Nocardioides panacis: one gene and its partner. The protein of the gene in region 1 interacts with the protein of each later gene in a pairwise test. Links are inferred from orthologs where the notes say so. Each region holds a gene or a part of one and is shown on either strand. Other genes may lie near its edges.

Region 1 (8,138 bases):
GTCGGCCGCGGGTTCCCTAGGCTGGCGCCCATGTCGACCCAGCGCACCCTCGTCCTGCTCAAGCCCGACACCGTCCGCCGCGGACTCGTGGGCAACGTGCTGTCCCGCTTCGAGGCCAAGGGCCTCTCGCTCGTCGCGCTGGAGCTGCGCACCATCACCGCGGCCCAGGCCGACGAGCACTACGCCGAGCACGTGGACCGGGACTTCTACCCGCCGCTGCGCGACTTCGTGACCTCCGGCCCGCTCCTCGCGGCGGTGCTCGAGGGCGACGAGGCCGTCGAGGTGGTGCGCGCGCTGAACGGCGCGACCGACGGCCGCAAGGCCGCTCCGGGCACGATCCGCGGGGACCTGTCGCTGTCCAACCGCGAGAACCTCGTGCACGGCTCGGACTCGCCCGAGTCCGCCGCGCGCGAGATCGGCATCTGGTTCCCGGGTCTGTGACCCCGTGACCGCCGGGCGCCGCGCCGACCAGCCGCTCTCGCCGACCGGCCGGAGCACGCCGCGCCGGGAGAGGGAGCGCGCCCAGTCCGACCGCGACACCCTGTACGACGTCCTGGACGCGTCCCTGGTCTGCCACCTCGCCGTCGTCGTCGACGGGGTGCCGCTGGCCCTGCCGACGGTGTTCGCCGTCGACCTTGACGGTCCCGACGAGGGCGGCACGCTCTACGTGCACGGCTCGGTGGCCTCGCGCAGCCTGGTGCAGGCGCCCGGGCAGGACGTCAGCGTGACGATGACGGTGCTCGACGGGATCGTGCTGGCGCGGTCCGGCTTCAACCACTCGATGAACTACCGCTCGGCCGTGGTCGTCGGCCGGCCCCGGCTGGTGACCGGTGAGGCCGAGCGCTCGCACGCCCTGGACCTGCTGGTCGACCACGTGACGCCCGGCCGGTCCGCGACGCTGCGCCGGCCGACCCGCAAGGAGCTCTCCGCCACCACGGTGCTGGCCCTGCCGCTGCACGAGGCCTCGGTCAAGCGGCGGGTCGGCGACCCGAGCGACGAGGACGTCGACGTCGAGGCGGGCGGCGTGTGGGCCGGGGTGCTGCCGCTCGGGCTGCGCGCCGGCGAGCCGGTCACCGGCGCGGACGTCGACGTCGCCGCGGTGCCGGAGCACGTGACGGCCCGGGTCGCAGCGCTGAACCGCCGCAGCCCCTGAACCGCCGCACCAGCTGAACCGCCCGCCTGCGTCGGGTGTGACGCGCGTGTCGTCCGGGGCTGGAGAGGTTCGCGCTCTTACCCTGGGACGGGGTCGGTGCGCCGTACCCCCGACCCACCCGGACAGGCGACGACAGCAGGGACCGCAGGCATGGCGAACAGCATCATCGGCCGCGACATGGCCGTTGACCTCGGCACCGCCAACACGCTCGTCTACGTGCGTGGCAAGGGCGTGCTCCTCGACGAGCCGTCCGTCGTCGCGCTGAACTCCTCGACGAACGAGATCCTCGCCGTCGGGCACGAGGCGAAGCGGATGATCGGCCGGACCCCGGACAACATCACCGCGATCCGCCCGCTCAAGGACGGCGTGATCGCGGACTTCGAGTCCACCGAGCAGATGCTCCGCTACTTCATCCAGCAGGTGCACCGCCGCCGCTACTTCGCCAAGCCCCGCCTGGTGATCTGCGTGCCGAGCGGCATCACCGCGGTCGAGCAGCGCGCCGTCAAGGAGGCCGGCTACCAGGCCGGCGCCCGCCGGGTCTACATCATCGAGGAGCCGATGGCCGCCGCGATCGGCGCCGGGCTCCCCGTCCACGAGGCCACCGGCAACATGGTCGTCGATGTCGGCGGCGGCACGACGGAGGTCGCGGTCATCTCGCTGGGCGGCATCGTCACCAGCCTCTCGATCCGCACCGCGGGCGACGACCTCGACCAGGCGATCATCGCCTGGATGAAGAAGGAGTACTCCCTGATGCTGGGGGAGCGCACCGCCGAGGAGATCAAGATGACCCTCGGCTCGGCGTTCCCGCTCCCGCAGGAGCCGGAGGCCGAGGTCCGCGGTCGGGACATGATCTCCGGGCTGCCCAAGACCGTCGTGGTCTCCTCCGCCGAGGTCCGGATGGCCCTCGAGGAGCCGCTGCACGCGATCGTCGACGCGGTCCGCACCACCCTCGACCAGACGCCGCCCGAGCTCGCCGGCGACATCATGGACCGCGGCCTCGTGCTGACCGGCGGCGGCGCGTTGCTGCGCGGCCTCGACGAGCGGCTGCGCCACGAGACCGGGATGCCGGTGCACATCGCCGAGGAGCCGCTGCGCTCGGTGGCGATGGGGGCCGGCAAGTGCGTCGAGGAGTTCGAGGCCCTCCAGCAGGTGCTCGTCTCCGAGCCCCGTCGATGAGCGAGAGCCAGGGCTGACGACATGCGACCGACCTCCCCCGGGAAGCGCCCGTCCCGCGCGGTGCTCGCGCTGCTGCTGCTCGCCTGCTTCACGCTGATCACCCTCGACGTCCGTGGCGGCTCGAGCTCCCCGCTCGACCCGCTGCGCTCCGCGGTCGGCACGGTCCTCGGGCCGGTGGAGAACGGCACCACGGCCGCCGTACGCCCGTTCAAGGCGGTGCCGCAGTTCTTCCACACCACGGGCGGGCTGCGCGACGACGTGGCCCGGCTCGAGGCCCAGAACTCCCAGCTCCGCGGCCAGCTCGCCGGCGCCTCGGTGGACCGCAACCGGGTCGCCGAGCTCGACGGCCTGCTGTCCACCTCGAAGAGCACCGGCTACGCGCTGGTGCCCGCCCGGGTGGTCGCGATGGGCCCCGCCCAGTCCTTCAGCCGCACCGTGACGATCGACGCCGGCACCCGCGCCGGCGTCACCGCCGACATGACCGTGCTCAACAACGACGGGCTGGTCGGCCGCGTGGTGCGCGCCGACCGGTCCACCGCCACCGTCCTGCTGCTGGTCGACCGGGACTCGGTGGTCGGCGGCCGCCTCGGCTCGAGCATGGAGGTCGGCACCATCGACGGCCGCGGCTCGGTCGGCGACGACGACCGCCTCGACCTCGAGCTCGTCGACGCCGGCGCCTCGGCCGCCAAGGGCGACGCCGTGGTGACCTGGGGCAGCAAGAACGGCACCCCGTACGTCGCCGGCGTGCCGATCGGGCGGGTCGACGCGGTGTCGGCCACCCCGCGCCAGCAGTCCACCCAGGCGGTCATCGAGCCGTACGTCGACTTCACCTCGCTCGACCTGGTCGGGGTCGTCGTCGACGGCGACACCAAGAGCGACCGCGCCGTGATCCGCGCGGGCCGCACCGAGACCGGGGGAGCCCGCCGATGACCGCCCTGCGCGCCCTGCTGCTCACCGGTGTCGTCCTGCTGGCCGTCGTGCTGCAGGTCTCGGTGTTCTCCGCGCTGTCCTTCGACGGCGTGGTGCCCAACCTCGCGCTGCTCGTCGTGGTCGCGGCCGCGCTGGTCCGCGGCCCCGAGTTCGCCGCGGTGCTCGGGTTCCTCGGCGGGCTGGCGATCGACCTGGCCCCGCCCACCGACCACGTCGCCGGGCGCTGGGCGCTGTCCCTGGTCGTCGTCGGCTACCTCGCCGGCCGGGTCCGCCAGGACGCCGGCTCCTCGGCCGTCGCCGCGGTCCTGACCGTCGCCGCCTGCTCGTTCGTGGGCACCTCGCTCTTCGCGCTCAGCGGGATGCTGCTGCACGACCCGGCCATCCCGGTCGGGGAGGCGCTCGCCGTCATCCCGGTCGCGGTCGTGTACGACGTGCTGGTCACCCCCTTCGTGCTGCCGCTGGTGATGCGGCTGTTCCGCCACCTGCAGCCGCACCAGGTCGCCTACTGATGGCCTCGACAGGTGCGGGCGGCCGGCGTCCCCGGCTGCGGACCCCGAGCGCGGTCAAGGGCCGGCTCCGGCTGATCGTCGTGCAGGCGCTGGTGCTCTCGCTGTTCGTGACACTCTTCGGGCGGCTCTGGTACATGCAGGTGCTCGGCGGTGAGGCCTACCAGGCCCAGGCCGCCGAGCAGTCCGTGCGCGAGCTCGTCGTGCAGCCCGCCCGTGGCCTGATCGTCGACGACATGGGCCGTCCGCTGGTCGCCAACCGCACGTCGTGGGTGGTCAGCCTCGACCGGACCATGCTGCACAAGATGGCCGGCGACGAGCAGTCCACGCTGCTGCGCCGGCTCTCGCGCGCGGTCGACGTACCCGTGAAGCGGATCGAGGCCAAGACGCTGCTGTGCGGCGAGACCGGGTCGGTCGCGGGCACCTGCTGGAACGGGTCGCCCTACCAGCCGGTGCCGGTCGCCGAGGACGTCGAGCAGTCGGTCGCGGTCTCGATCATGGAGCAGGCCGAGGACTTCCCGTCGGTGCTGGTCGAGTCCCAGAACGTGCGGTCCTACCCGGCGCCGTACGGCATCAACGCCGCGCACTTGCTGGGCTACCTCAGCCCGATCACCTCCGAGGAGCTCGACGAGGCCAAGGCCGAGCACGACACCTCGGTGCACGGCGCCTCGGTCGTCGGCCGGGCCGGCCTGGAGAAGCAGTACGACAAGTACCTCCGGGGGGGCGCCCGGCTACAAGCGGGTCGCCGTCGACTCGATGGGCCGGGTGCTCGGCGACTCCGGCGAGGTCGCCGGCCGCGCCGGTGACACCCTGGTCACCTCGATCGACTCGCGCGTCCAGGGCGTCGTGGAGCAGCAGCTCGACCAGACCATCAAGACGGCCCGCAAGACCTACGACAAGGTCACGCACAAGAACTACGTCGCCGACTCCGGCGCGGTGGTCGTGATGGACGCCAAGAACGGCCGGGTGGTGGCGATGGCCGGCGCCCCGACGTACAGCCCGAAGGTGTGGGTCGGCGGGATCTCCTCCAAGCAGCTCGGCCGGCTCTACTCCGCCAAGTCCGACAACCCGCTGCTGTTCCGGGCCACCCAGGGCCAGTTCGCCCCCGGCTCGACGTGGAAGCCGTTCATGACCACGGGTGCGCTGAACAACGGGTTCAGCCCGAGCACCCGGCTGGACTGCTCGTCGAACTTCCAGGTCGGCAACCGGCTGTTCAAGAACTACGAGTCGGAGTCCTACGGGATGATCGGCTTCGACGAGGCGCTGCAGATCTCCTGCGACACGTTCTTCTACCGCGTCGGCTTCAAGTTCTGGCAGCGCTACGGCAGCGACGTCGCCGACGTGAAGGCCAAGGACCCGCTGGTGAGGACCGCGAAGCTGTTCGGCTTCGGCAAGCCCACCGGCGTCGACCTGCCGGGCGAGGCGAGCGGCCGGATCGCCGACCGGGTCTGGAAGAAGGCCTACTGGAAGGCCAACAAGAGCTACTACTGCAAGATCGGCAAGAAGCCCGGCAACGACTTCCTGCACGTCTTCGCCCGCGAGTTCTGCGTGGAGGGCTACGCCTACCGCGCCGGCGACGCGGTGAACTACGTGATCGGCCAGGGCGACACCCTGGTCACCCCGCTGCAGTCGGCCCGGGCCTACGCCGCGCTGGCCAACGGCGGGACGCTCTACGAGCCGCGGGTCGCCAAGGCCGTCGTCGGCCCGGACGGCAGGACGATCCGCGAGATCAAGCCGGCCGTCGTCGGCCGGGTCAAGGTGTCCCGCAGCTCCCTGAAGTACGTCGACCAGGCGCTGCTCGGCACCGCCAAGACCGGCACCACGGCGTGGAAGTTCATGGACTTCCCGCTCGACAAGATCAAGATCCGCTCCAAGACCGGTTCGGCCGAGGTGCACGGCAAGCAGAGCACGTCCTGGGTCGCGTCGTACGACAAGGACTACGTCGTGCTGATGATGGTCACCCAGGCGGGCACCGGCTCCGGCACCTCCGGTCCCGCGGTCCGCAAGATCTGGGAGGCGCTCTACGGCGTCCAGGGCATGAAGGTGCACACCCGGGACGCGGCGCTGCCCGGTGCGAAGCCGCCGGCCGGGCTGCCCGTCTTCGCCCGGGACGGCGAGATCCTGCCGCCGATGACCCGCGCCGAGAAGAAGGGCAACCGATGACCGTCGTCGCCGTCCGTCCGCGCTCGCCCCGCCAGACCCGCACGTTCGCCGGCACCACCACCCGGGTCAAGGCCGCGCGCCTGGACTGGGTGCTGATGGCGGCCGCCGCCGCGCTGCTCACCATCGGCGCCCTGCTGGTGTGGTCGGCCACCTCGGCCCGCGGCGGCCTCCCCACCGACGACCCCAACGGCTACATCAAGAAGCACCTGGTCAACATCGCCATCGGCGTGGTGCTCGGGGTGATGGTCGCCGCGACCGACCACCGCTGGGTGCGGATCCTCGCGCCGCTGGTGTACGTCGCCTCGATCGTCGGCCTGCTGCTGGTGCTCGTGATGGGCGTGACCATCAACGGCTCGCGCTCCTGGATCCAGCTGGGCGGGATGTCCATCCAGCCGGCGGAGTTCGCCAAGCTCGCGGTCGTGATCGGGATGGCGCTGCTCGTCGCGGAGCGGACCGAGGGGTCCCTGCGCACCACGGAGGTCGGCTCCCGCGACGTGCTCGGGATGCTCGCCATCGCCGGCGTGCCCGCGGCGCTGATCCTGCTGCAGCCGGACCTCGGCACGATGCTGGTGCTGTCGGCGACCGTCTTCGGTGTCATCGCGGTCTCCGGCGCCCGCCGCACCTGGCTGCTCGGGCTGTTCGTCGGCGCGGTCGTGGCGGCCACCCTCGCGGTCAAGCTGCACGTCCTCAAGGCCTACCAGCTCGACCGGTTCATGGCGTTCACCAACCCCGACCTGGACCCGCGCGGCGCCGGCTACAACACCACCCAGGCCCGCATCGCGATCGGCAACGGCGGGATCTTCGGCCAGGGCCTGTTCGGCGGCTCGCAGACCAAGTCCGGGTTCGTCCCCGAGCAGCACACCGACTTCATCTTCACCGTCGCCGGCGAGGAGCTCGGCCTGGTCGGCTCGGCGGTGCTGATCGCCCTGCTCGGCGTGGTGCTGTGGCGCGCGCTGCGGATCGCGATGGGCGCCGACGACCTGTTCGGGCGGGTGGCCGCCGCCGGCATCGCGTGCTGGTTCGGCTTCCAGGCCTTCCAGAACATCGGCATGTGCCTCGGGATCATGCCGGTGACCGGCGTACCCCTCCCGCTCGTGTCCTACGGCGGCAGCTCGATGTTCGCGAGCCTGATGGCGCTCGGCCTGCTGCAGAACATCCACCTGCGCAGCGGCGAAGGCATCGGCGTGGCCCGCTCGAGGGTGCACCGCTCCCGCTTCTGACCGCCGACCCGGGCCTCCGGCGACCCCGACCCGGGCCTCCGGCCGGGCTGGCCCGGATGCGCCATGGACCGTTCCCGCCCGGCGGGAGCACGCTGGCGCCATGGACGTCGCCGAGCTGCACCGCCGTACCGTCGAAACCTGGACCGCGCGGGTGCGCGGCGTCGCGGCGGACCAGTGGGACCGGCCCACCCCGTGCACGGACTGGAACGTCCGCGCGCTGGTGAACCACGTGGTCGGCGAGGACGCCTGGACCATGCCGCTGATGCGCGGCGCGACGATCGCGGAGATCGGCGACTCCCTCGACGGCGACCTGCTTGGCCAGGATCCGCTCGCGACCGGCGAGACCCTGGCCGACGAGGCGGTCGCGGTGGTGGCCGAACGGCTCCCGGCAGGGGAGAAGGTGCACCTGTCCTACGGCGACGAGGACCCGGCGGAGTACGTCCGGCAGCTCTCGGCCGACCACCTGATCCACGCCTGGGACCTCGCCGCCGCGACCGGGCAGGACCGGACACTGGACGCCGACCTGGTCGACGAGGTCGCCACCTGGTTCGTCGACCGCGAGGAGATCTACCGCGGGGCCGGCTTCGTCGGGGCCCGCGTGGACGGCGCCGCCGACGACCCGCAGGCGCGGCTGCTGGCGGCGGGCGGACGGGACGCCGCGTGGACACCGCCGCAGCCCTGAGCGCGTTCTCGGCCGCGTTCGGGTCCGGCGACGTCGACGCGATCATGGCGCTGATGACCGACGACTGCGTCTTCGAGGCCACCGGCCCGGCCCCCGACGGCGTACGACGCACCGGCTCGGACGCCGTGCGGGCGGTGTGGGTGGAGCTGTTCGGGGGCACGCCCGACGCCCTGTTCACCGAGGAGGAGTCGTTCGTCGCCGGCGACCGCGCGGTGCTGCGGTGGCGGTTCGGGTGGACGAACGAGGACGGCACGCCGGGGCACGTGCGCGGGGTGGACGTGCTGCGGTTCCGCGACGGCCTGGTCGCG
Region 2 (8,085 bases), 350 kb from region 1 along the record:
CGGGTCGCCGGCACGGGCGTGCTCGACCCGCGCGAGGTCCGTCGCGCGGCCGCCGTACCCACCGGGGCGCCGCTGGCCACCGTGGACCTCGCCGCCATCGGCGCGCGCGTCGAGCGGCTGCCCGCGGTGAAGAGCGTCGACGTGTCCCGGTCCTGGCCGAGCTCGGTGCGCATCGACGTCACCGAGCGCGAGGCGGTGGCCGTCGTCGAGCGCGGCAACGTGCTGCGCGGCCTCGACGACCGCGGCGTGATGTTCCGCCGCTACCCCTCCCGGCCACGCAGCCTCCCGGTGATCCGGGTCGACGGCAAGGCGCGCGCCGACGCGCTCGCCGAGGCCGCCCGCGTCGCCGGGTCGCTACCCAGCTCGATCGACGGCAAGGTGGACTACGTCGAGGTGAAGACCGTGGACACCATCTCGCTGCGGCTGCGCAACGGCCGCACGGTCCGGTGGGGGAGCGCGGACGAGTCCGCCGCCAAGGCCCGGGTGCTGGCCGTGCTGCTGGAGCAGAAGGCCACGACGTACGACGTCAGCGTCCCCGGCCAGCCCACCCTCACCAAGTAGCCCGGCCTCCTCCGGCACCGGAGTGCCGCCGCGCCCGCGCGGTGCGAGAAAGTTCGAGAAACACGGGGCGCGCCGCGTGTCTGCGGCACGGCGTCCGGCCGATCGCCTAACTTCTTCTACTAGCACGAGGTTGACATAACTATAACCCTCTACTTTAGGGTGAGGGTTCCGGTTAGGCCAGGCTCGTGTCTTCCCCACCGACATACACCCCGTCTGCCCTGCACCACCTCCACCGAGGTCCGGCCCGCAGGGCAGCCAAGCAGCGAGAGGCACCTGCCGTGGCAGCACCGCAGAACTACCTGGCCGTCATCAAGGTCGTGGGTATTGGTGGAGGTGGAGTAAACGCCGTCAACCGGATGATCGAGGTCGGCCTCAAGGGCGTCGAGTTCATCGCCATCAACACCGATGCCCAAGCCCTGCTGATGAGCGACGCCGACGTCAAGCTCGACATCGGCCGCGAGCTCACCCGCGGACTCGGAGCGGGCGCGAACCCCGAGGTCGGTGGCAAGGCCGCCGACGACCACGCCGAGGAGATCGAGGAGGTGCTCAAGGGCGCCGACATGGTCTTCGTGACCGCGGGCGAGGGCGGTGGCACCGGCACCGGTGGCGCGCCGGTCGTCGCGCGCATCGCCCGGTCCCTGGGCGCCCTGACCATCGGCGTCGTGACCCGGCCGTTCTCGTTCGAGGGCCGGCGCCGCGCCAACCAGGCCGAGGAGGGGATCGCGCAGCTCCGCGAGGAGGTCGACACCCTCATCGTCATCCCGAACGACCGGCTGCTGTCGATCAGCGACCGCAACGTGTCGATCCTCGACGCCTTCAAGCAGGCCGACCAGGTGCTGCTGCAGGGCGTCTCGGGCATCACCGACCTGATCACCACCCCCGGCCTGATCAACCTCGACTTCGCCGACGTCAAGTCCGTGATGTCCAACGCCGGCTCGGCCCTGATGGGCATCGGCTCGGCGCGCGGCGAGGACCGCGCGGTCGCCGCTGCCGAGATGGCCGTGTCCAGCCCGCTGCTCGAGGCCTCCATCGACGGGGCGCACGGCGTGCTGCTCTCGATCGCCGGCGGCTCCGACCTCGGTCTGTTCGAGATCAACGAGGCCGCGGCCCTGGTGTCGCAGGCGGCGCACGCCGAGGCGAACATCATCTTCGGCGCGGTCATCGACGACGCGCTCGGCGACGAGGTCCGGGTCACCGTGATCGCGGCCGGCTTCGACGGCGGCATGCCGAAGAAGCGGGACAACGGCACGGTGCTCCGTCGCGAGCCGGCTGCCCAGCAGTCGCAGGCCGACACCCGCGCCGCCGCCCTGCCGGCGCCGTCGTCCGGCTCGCGCGAGCGCACCGCCTCGCCGGTCGGCTCCACGGCCCCGGCCGGTCGTCCCACGGCCGGTTCGCCGGCCGCGGCGCGCCAGCAGGACCACGAGCCGGCGAGCACCCGCGCCGGACAGTCGGGATACTCGCAGTACAACCAGTCGGGCCAGCAGTCCGCGGCCCCGGCGCAGCCGGCTCCCGCCGCGCCGCGCCAGCCGCGGCAGGTCCAGTTCGACGACGACGAGCTGGACGTGCCCGACTTCCTCAAGTAAGCACCACGGACAGGAGCTCGAGTGTTCGCCTTCCAGGACACGCTCGGCCCGGTCGAGATCGCGTTCACGGACCGCCACGGAGGAACCAGTGGCGGTCCGTTCGCGTCCCTGAACCTCGCCGAGCCCAACCCCGCGCACGACGCCGACGACGCCGATGACGCCGAAGCCGCCGACGCGGCGGCCGAGCGCGCGTCCGTACGTCGCAACGTCGACCTCGCGGTCCGGGCGTTCACCGGCGTGCAGCCGGGGGCGCCGACCCCGCCCGTCGTACGCATGCGGCAGGTGCACGGGGCCGACGTGCACGTCGTCGGCGCCGGCGACGAGCCGCCGACCGGGGACGGGCTGGTCACCGCCGAGCGGGGCACGGTGCTGATGGTCCGGGTCGCCGACTGCGTCCCGGTGCTGCTGGCCGACCCGGTGCGCGGGATCGTGGCGGCGGTGCACGCCGGCCGGCCGGGCCTGGCCGCCGGGGTGGTGCCGGCCGCCGTGGCCGCGATGGCGTCGCTGGGCGCCGGGCCGGTCACGGCCTGGGTCGGCCCGCACGTGTGCGGTGCCTGCTACGAGGTGCCGGACCGGCTGCGGGCCGAGGTCAGCGCGCTGGTGCCCGAGTCCTACGCGGAGACCTCGTGGGGCACCCCCGCGCTGGACATCGGCGCCGGGGTGCGGGCCCAGCTGCTCGCCGCCGGGTGCGAGGTCCTCGACGCGTCGCGCTGCACCCTCGAGGACGAGGACCTGTTCTCCTACCGCCGCCAGGGCCGGCGCTCCGGCCGGCTCGCCGGCCTGGTCCGGGTGCGGCCGTGGAAGCGCTGGCTCCCGGCACGCAGCTGCGGGGACGCCGGGTGAGCGGGCGACGCGACGAGCTCGCCGGGAACCTCGCGCAGGTCCGCGCCCGGATCGCCGACGCGGCCGGGCGGGCCGGCCGCTCGCCCGAGGAGGTGACGCTGACGGTGGTCACCAAGTTCTTCCCGGCCTCCGACGTCCGCCTGCTCGCCGACCTCGGGGTGCGCCACGTGGGGGAGAACCGGCACCAGGAGGCCGAGGCGAAGGCGGCCGAGTGCGCCGACCTGGGCCTGACCTGGCACTTCATCGGCGGCCTGCAGAGCAACAAGGCGGCGGCCGTCGCGGCCTACGCCGACGTGGTCGAGTCCGTCGACCGCGCCAAGCTGCTCCGCGGGCTGTCCTCGGGCGCCCACCAGCGTGACCACGTCGTGGACGTCCTGGTCCAGGTGAGCCTGGACACAGACCCCGGGGACGGCGGCCGCGCCGGAGTACCTCCCGTCGACGTCGAGCGGCTCGCCGAGCAGGTGGCCGCCACCGAGGGCCTCCGGCTCCGCGGAGTGATGGCGGTGGCGCCGCTGGGGGAGGATCCCCTGCCTGCGTTCGCGAAACTCGCCGAGATCGCGGCCTCGGTGCGCAGCATCGAGCCGTCCGCGACCTGGATCTCGGCCGGGATGAGCGGCGACCTCGAGGCTGCCGTCGAATCCGGCGCGACACACGTGCGGATAGGCAGCGCGGTGCTCGGTAGCCGGCCCGCCAGACGGTAGGGTCGAGATCGCAGCAGCGTGCCCCATCCGGGGGCCCGCAGATGTACCGGAGGCAGAAGTCATGGGCAGCGCGATGCGCAAGATGGGTGTCTACCTTGGCCTGCTCGAGGACACCGAGCGCTACGACGACGAGTACTACGACGAGTACGACGAGCGTCCCCAGCGTGGTGCCACCGAGGAGCCGGCCCGCCCGGCCCCCGTCGCGAACATCTCCGAGCGTCGCCGCCCGCAGGCCGCCCAGCCGCACGTCGCCCCGCAGGCGACCGTGGCCGAGCTGTCCCGGATCACCACGCTGCACCCGCGCACCTACAACGAGGCGCGCAGCATCGGGGAGAACTTCCGCGAGGGCGTCCCGGTGATCATGAACCTCTCCGAGATGGACGACATGGACGCCAAGCGTCTCGTCGACTTCGCCGCCGGGCTCGTGTTCGCCGTCCGGGGCACCATCGAGCGGGTCACCAACAAGGTGTTCCTGCTCTCGCCGCCGAACGTCTCGGTCGCCGCCGAGGACAAGCAGCGCATCGCGGACGCCGGCGGCTTCTTCAACCAGAGCTGACCCCGGCGGCGGGTGTCGCGCCCGGCCGAGTTGGCGGTTCCTGGCTAGACTTCGGCCTTGTGCAAACCGTCGGCGCGATCCTCCTGCTGGTCCTCAACGTCTTCCTGGGCCTGATGCTCATCCGCCTTGTCGTGGACTGGGTGCAGGTCTTCGCCCGCTCCTGGAGCCCCAAGGGCCCGGTGCTGTTCGTGCTGGAGATCGTCTACACGATCACCGACCCGCCGATCCTGTTCGTACGGCGCTTCGTGCCGCCGCTGCGGCTCGGCGCCGTGATGCTCGACACGAGCTTCCTGATCGTCCTGGTGGTCGTGTACCTGCTGCAGATCCTGGTCGGCAACCTCTTCTTCTAGGGACACCTCCGGACGAACGCCCGCTCGCGTGGTGGGGAACGTCCCGATCTGGGTATCCTTCCCCGGAGCCACGCAGGTCGCCCCCCTGGAAAGCCGGGACCCCGTTCCGGAGTACGGTGGGCACGCCGTGGCAGCAGGACGCACGACGCCACTGCACCACCAGACGACGACTACGAACAAAGGGTGAGGTCATGCCGCTGACGCCTGAGGACGTGAGCAACAAGCGCTTTACTCCTGTCCGGCTCCGTGAGGGCTACGACATGGGCGAGGTCGACCAGTTCCTCGACGAGGTCGAGGCCGAGCTGGCCCGACTGACTCGTGAGAACGAGGACCTGCGCAGCAAGCTCTCCGCCGCCCAGCAGGGTGGCGGCTCGGCTCCGGCCACCGCTCCCGTCCAGGAGAAGGCTCCCGAGCCCGTCAAGGCTCCCGAGAAGGTGGCAGCCCCCGCTCCCGCGGCGGCCGCTCCGGTCGAGACCATCAAGGTCACGACGGTCGCCGACGCCTCCAGCGCCGCGGCCCGGCTGCTGGAGATCGCCACCCGCAACGCCCACGAGCTCGTCGGCGAGGCGAAGGACGAGGCCGACAAGATCGTCGGCGAGGCCCGCACCAAGGCCGAGCGCCTGGAGTCCGAGAGCAAGATCAAGGCCGACCGCGTCGAGTCCGACGCCCGGACCCGGTCGCAGATGCTCGACTCCGAGACCGCGGAGCGTCGCGAGCAGCTCTTCGGCGACCTCGAGAAGGAGAAGGACAAGCTCAACGCGGAGGTGGAGAACCTGCGCTCGTTCGAGCGTGAGTACCGCTCCCGGCTGAAGAGCTACTTCCAGCAGCAGCTGTCTGCGCTCGACGGCAGCGGCGAGGGCGCGGTCCTCGAGGGCAGCGACCACGCTCCCAAGCGGCTGAAGTCCCTCCTGGGCGACGAGAACGACCACCAGAACGGCTGACCCACCCACCACCGGCCCCGGCCGGTGACGCACGACGCGACGAGGCCGGTGCCCCCACCAGGGGCACCGGCCTCGTGCTGCGTCCGCTCCCGGTCACGCCGGGGCGGCGACCACCTCGACGGTGAACGTCAGCCCGAGCTCGTCGTCGGTCTCCGGTGCGCCGCCGTCGAGGTCCGCGACCGAGCCCGCACGCTCGGGACCGGCCGGGGCGAGCACCTCCTCGGCCACCGTCCCGCCGTGCAGCTCGATCGCCTCGGCGGTCTCGCCCTCGGCGAACCACCGCAGCCGGATCCGGTCGCTGACGTCGAAGCCGCTGGTCTTGCGGGCCTCCTGGACCCGTCGTACGACGCCGCGCGCGAGGCCGAGCAGCCGCAGCTCGTCGGTGATCTCGAGGTCGAGGGCGACGGTCTCGCCCTGCTCGTTGACCACCGACCAGCCCTCGCGCGGGCGCTCGGAGACGATCACCTCGTCGGCGAGCACCTCGAGCCGCTCGCCCTCGACGGTGACCGTGGTCCGGCCGCCCTCGGCCAGGTCGGCGGCCAACCGGGTGGCGTCGGCGGCGGCGATCGCGGCCGCGACGACCGGGGTCTGCTTGCCGAAGCGCTTGCCCAGTGCCCGGAAGTTGCCCTTCGCGGAGAAGTCCACGAGGTCGGCGCCGGCGGAGGACAGCGGCTCGACCGCGAGCACGTTCAGCTCGTCGGCGACCTCCCGGCGGAGCTCGTCGGTGAGCCGGGACCACGCCGAGGAGGCGACCAGGGCCCGGCGCAGCGGCTGCCGGGTCCGCACCTTCGCGTCCGCGCGGGCCGCCCGGCCGAGCTCGACGAGCCGACGGGTCAGCGACATCTGCGCGCCGAGCTCGTCGTCGACGAGGCTGCCGTCGACGCGCGGCCACGCCGCCAGGTGCACCGACTCGGGCAGCTCGTCGGAGGTGGCGGCGAACATGTCCTGCCACACCCGCTCGGTGATGAACGGCGTGAGCGGCGCCATCAGCAGCGTGACGACGTAGACGCACTCGTGCAGGGTGGCGAGCGCGGCGGGGTCGCCGGCCCAGAAGCGCCGCCGCGAACGACGGACGTACCAGTTGGACAGGTCGTCGACGTACGCCGCCAGCAGGCTGCCCGCGCGCTGGGTGTCGAACACCTCCAGCGCCTCGGTGACGCCGGCCGCGAGCCGGTGCGCCTCCGAGAGCGCCCACCGGTCCAGGACCGGCCGGTCGGCCAGCTCCGGGGCCGGGTCGCCGGGTGACCAGCCGGACGTGCGGGCGTAGAGCACCTGGAACGCGACCGTGTTCCAGTAGGTCAGCAGCACCTTCCGGACGGTCTCCTGGATGCTGGCGTGGCCCACCCGGCGGGCCGCCCACGGCGAGCCGGACGCGGCCATGAACCAGCGCACGGCGTCGGCGCCGTGCTGGTCCATCAGCGGCATCGGCTCGAGGATGTTGCCGAGGTGCTTGGACATCTTCCGGCCGTCCTCGGCCAGGATGTGGCCCAGGCAGAGCACGTTCTTGTACGACGACTCGTCGAAGACCAGCGTGCCGATCGCCATCAGCGTGTAGAACCAGCCGCGGGTCTGGTCGATCGCCTCGCAGATGAAGTCCGCGGGGTAGGCCGCCTCGAAGGCCTGCTCGGAGCCGGGCGCGTGCGGGTAGCCCCACTGCGCGAACGGCATCGAGCCGCTGTCGAACCAGGCGTCGATGACCTCGGGCACCCGGCGGGCCTCCTCGCCGCACTCCGGGCAGGCGAGCGTCACGTCGTCGACGAACGGCCGGTGCGGGTCGAGCTCGGACTGGTCGGTCCCGGACAGCTCGGACAGCTCGGCGAGCGACCCGACGCAGGTCTGGTGCCCCTCGGCGCAGCGCCAGATCGGCAGCGGCGTGCCCCAGTAGCGGCTGCGCGACAGCGCCCAGTCGACGTTGTTGGTCAGCCAGTCGCCGTACCGGCCCCACTGGATCGTCTCGGGGAACCAGTGGGTCTTCTCGTTCTCGCGCAGCAGGGCGTCCTTGACCTGGGTGGTCCGGACGTACCACGAGGGCTGGGCGTAGTACATGAGCGGCGTGTGGCAGCGCCAGCAGTGCGGGTAGCTGTGCTCGTAGGCGACGTGCCGGAACAGCAGCCCGCGGGTCTCGAGGTCCTTGACCAGGTCCGCGTCGGCGTGCTTGAAGAACTGCCCGCCCACCAGCGGCACGTCGGCGCCGAAGTGCCCGTCCGGCTGCACCGGTACGACGACCGGCAGGCCGTAGGACCGGCAGACCGCCATGTCGTCCTCGCCGAAGGCGGGGGACTGGTGCACCAGGCCGGTGCCGTCCTCGGTGGTGACGTAGTCGGCGAGCACCACGAGGTGCGGGGCGGTGCCGCCGGCCTCGACCGGCGGGAACTCCACGAGCTCGAAGGGCCGCTGGTAGGTCCAGCGCTCCATGTCGGCGCCGAGCACGGTCTCCTGCACCGTCCAGCCCTCGCCCAGCACGGCCCCCAGCAGCGGCTCGGCGACCACGAGGGTCTCGGTGCCGTCGGTGGCCGCGACGTAGGTGACGTCCGGGCGGACCGCCACCGC

What was found.
Region 2: the proteins of KRR39_RS13505 (region 1) and ftsZ interact in binary tests that used the Escherichia coli proteins (3 or more experiments, as listed by UniProt). The link is inferred for Nocardioides panacis from one-to-one orthologs.

The regions. Positions count from the first base shown.
Region 1 is NZ_CP077062.1:2,771,830-2,779,967, reverse strand. The notes cover bases 357-3,316. They hold KRR39_RS13505 (rod shape-determining protein), read left to right. Parts: upstream 357-1,303; coding sequence 1,304-2,329; downstream 2,330-3,316. Other genes in these bases: mreD (rod shape-determining protein MreD), read left to right, coding at 3,256-3,316; mreC (rod shape-determining protein MreC), read left to right, coding at 2,351-3,259; KRR39_RS13510 (pyridoxamine 5'-phosphate oxidase family protein), read left to right, coding at 446-1,153; ndk (nucleoside-diphosphate kinase), read left to right, coding at 357-441. In the rest of the region: more of ndk, read left to right, coding at 31-356; more of mreD, read left to right, coding at 3,317-3,768; KRR39_RS24865 (penicillin-binding protein 2), read left to right, coding at 3,768-4,571; KRR39_RS13490 (penicillin-binding transpeptidase domain-containing protein), read left to right, coding at 4,522-5,928; rod shape-determining protein RodA, read left to right, coding at 5,925-7,148; KRR39_RS13480 (TIGR03086 family metal-binding protein), read left to right, coding at 7,249-7,830; KRR39_RS13475 (nuclear transport factor 2 family protein), read left to right, coding at 7,809-8,138. UniProt on the Escherichia coli protein: Forms membrane-associated dynamic filaments that are essential for cell shape determination. Acts by regulating cell wall synthesis and cell elongation, and thus cell shape.
Region 2 is NZ_CP077062.1:2,421,549-2,429,633, reverse strand. What follows is about bases 85-2,991. They hold ftsZ (cell division protein FtsZ), read left to right. Parts: upstream 85-839; coding sequence 840-2,144; downstream 2,145-2,991. Other genes in these bases: KRR39_RS11760 (YggS family pyridoxal phosphate-dependent enzyme), read left to right, coding at 2,984-2,991; KRR39_RS11765 (purine nucleoside phosphorylase YfiH/LACC1 family protein), read left to right, coding at 2,166-2,987; KRR39_RS11775 (cell division protein FtsQ/DivIB), read left to right, coding at 85-561. Also shown: more of KRR39_RS11775, read left to right, coding at 1-84; more of KRR39_RS11760, read left to right, coding at 2,992-3,688; KRR39_RS11755 (cell division protein SepF), read left to right, coding at 3,750-4,244; KRR39_RS11750 (YggT family protein), read left to right, coding at 4,304-4,594; KRR39_RS11745 (DivIVA domain-containing protein), read left to right, coding at 4,786-5,535; ileS (isoleucine--tRNA ligase), read right to left, coding at 5,629-8,085. UniProt on the Escherichia coli protein: Essential cell division protein that forms a contractile ring structure (Z ring) at the future cell division site. The regulation of the ring assembly controls the timing and the location of cell division.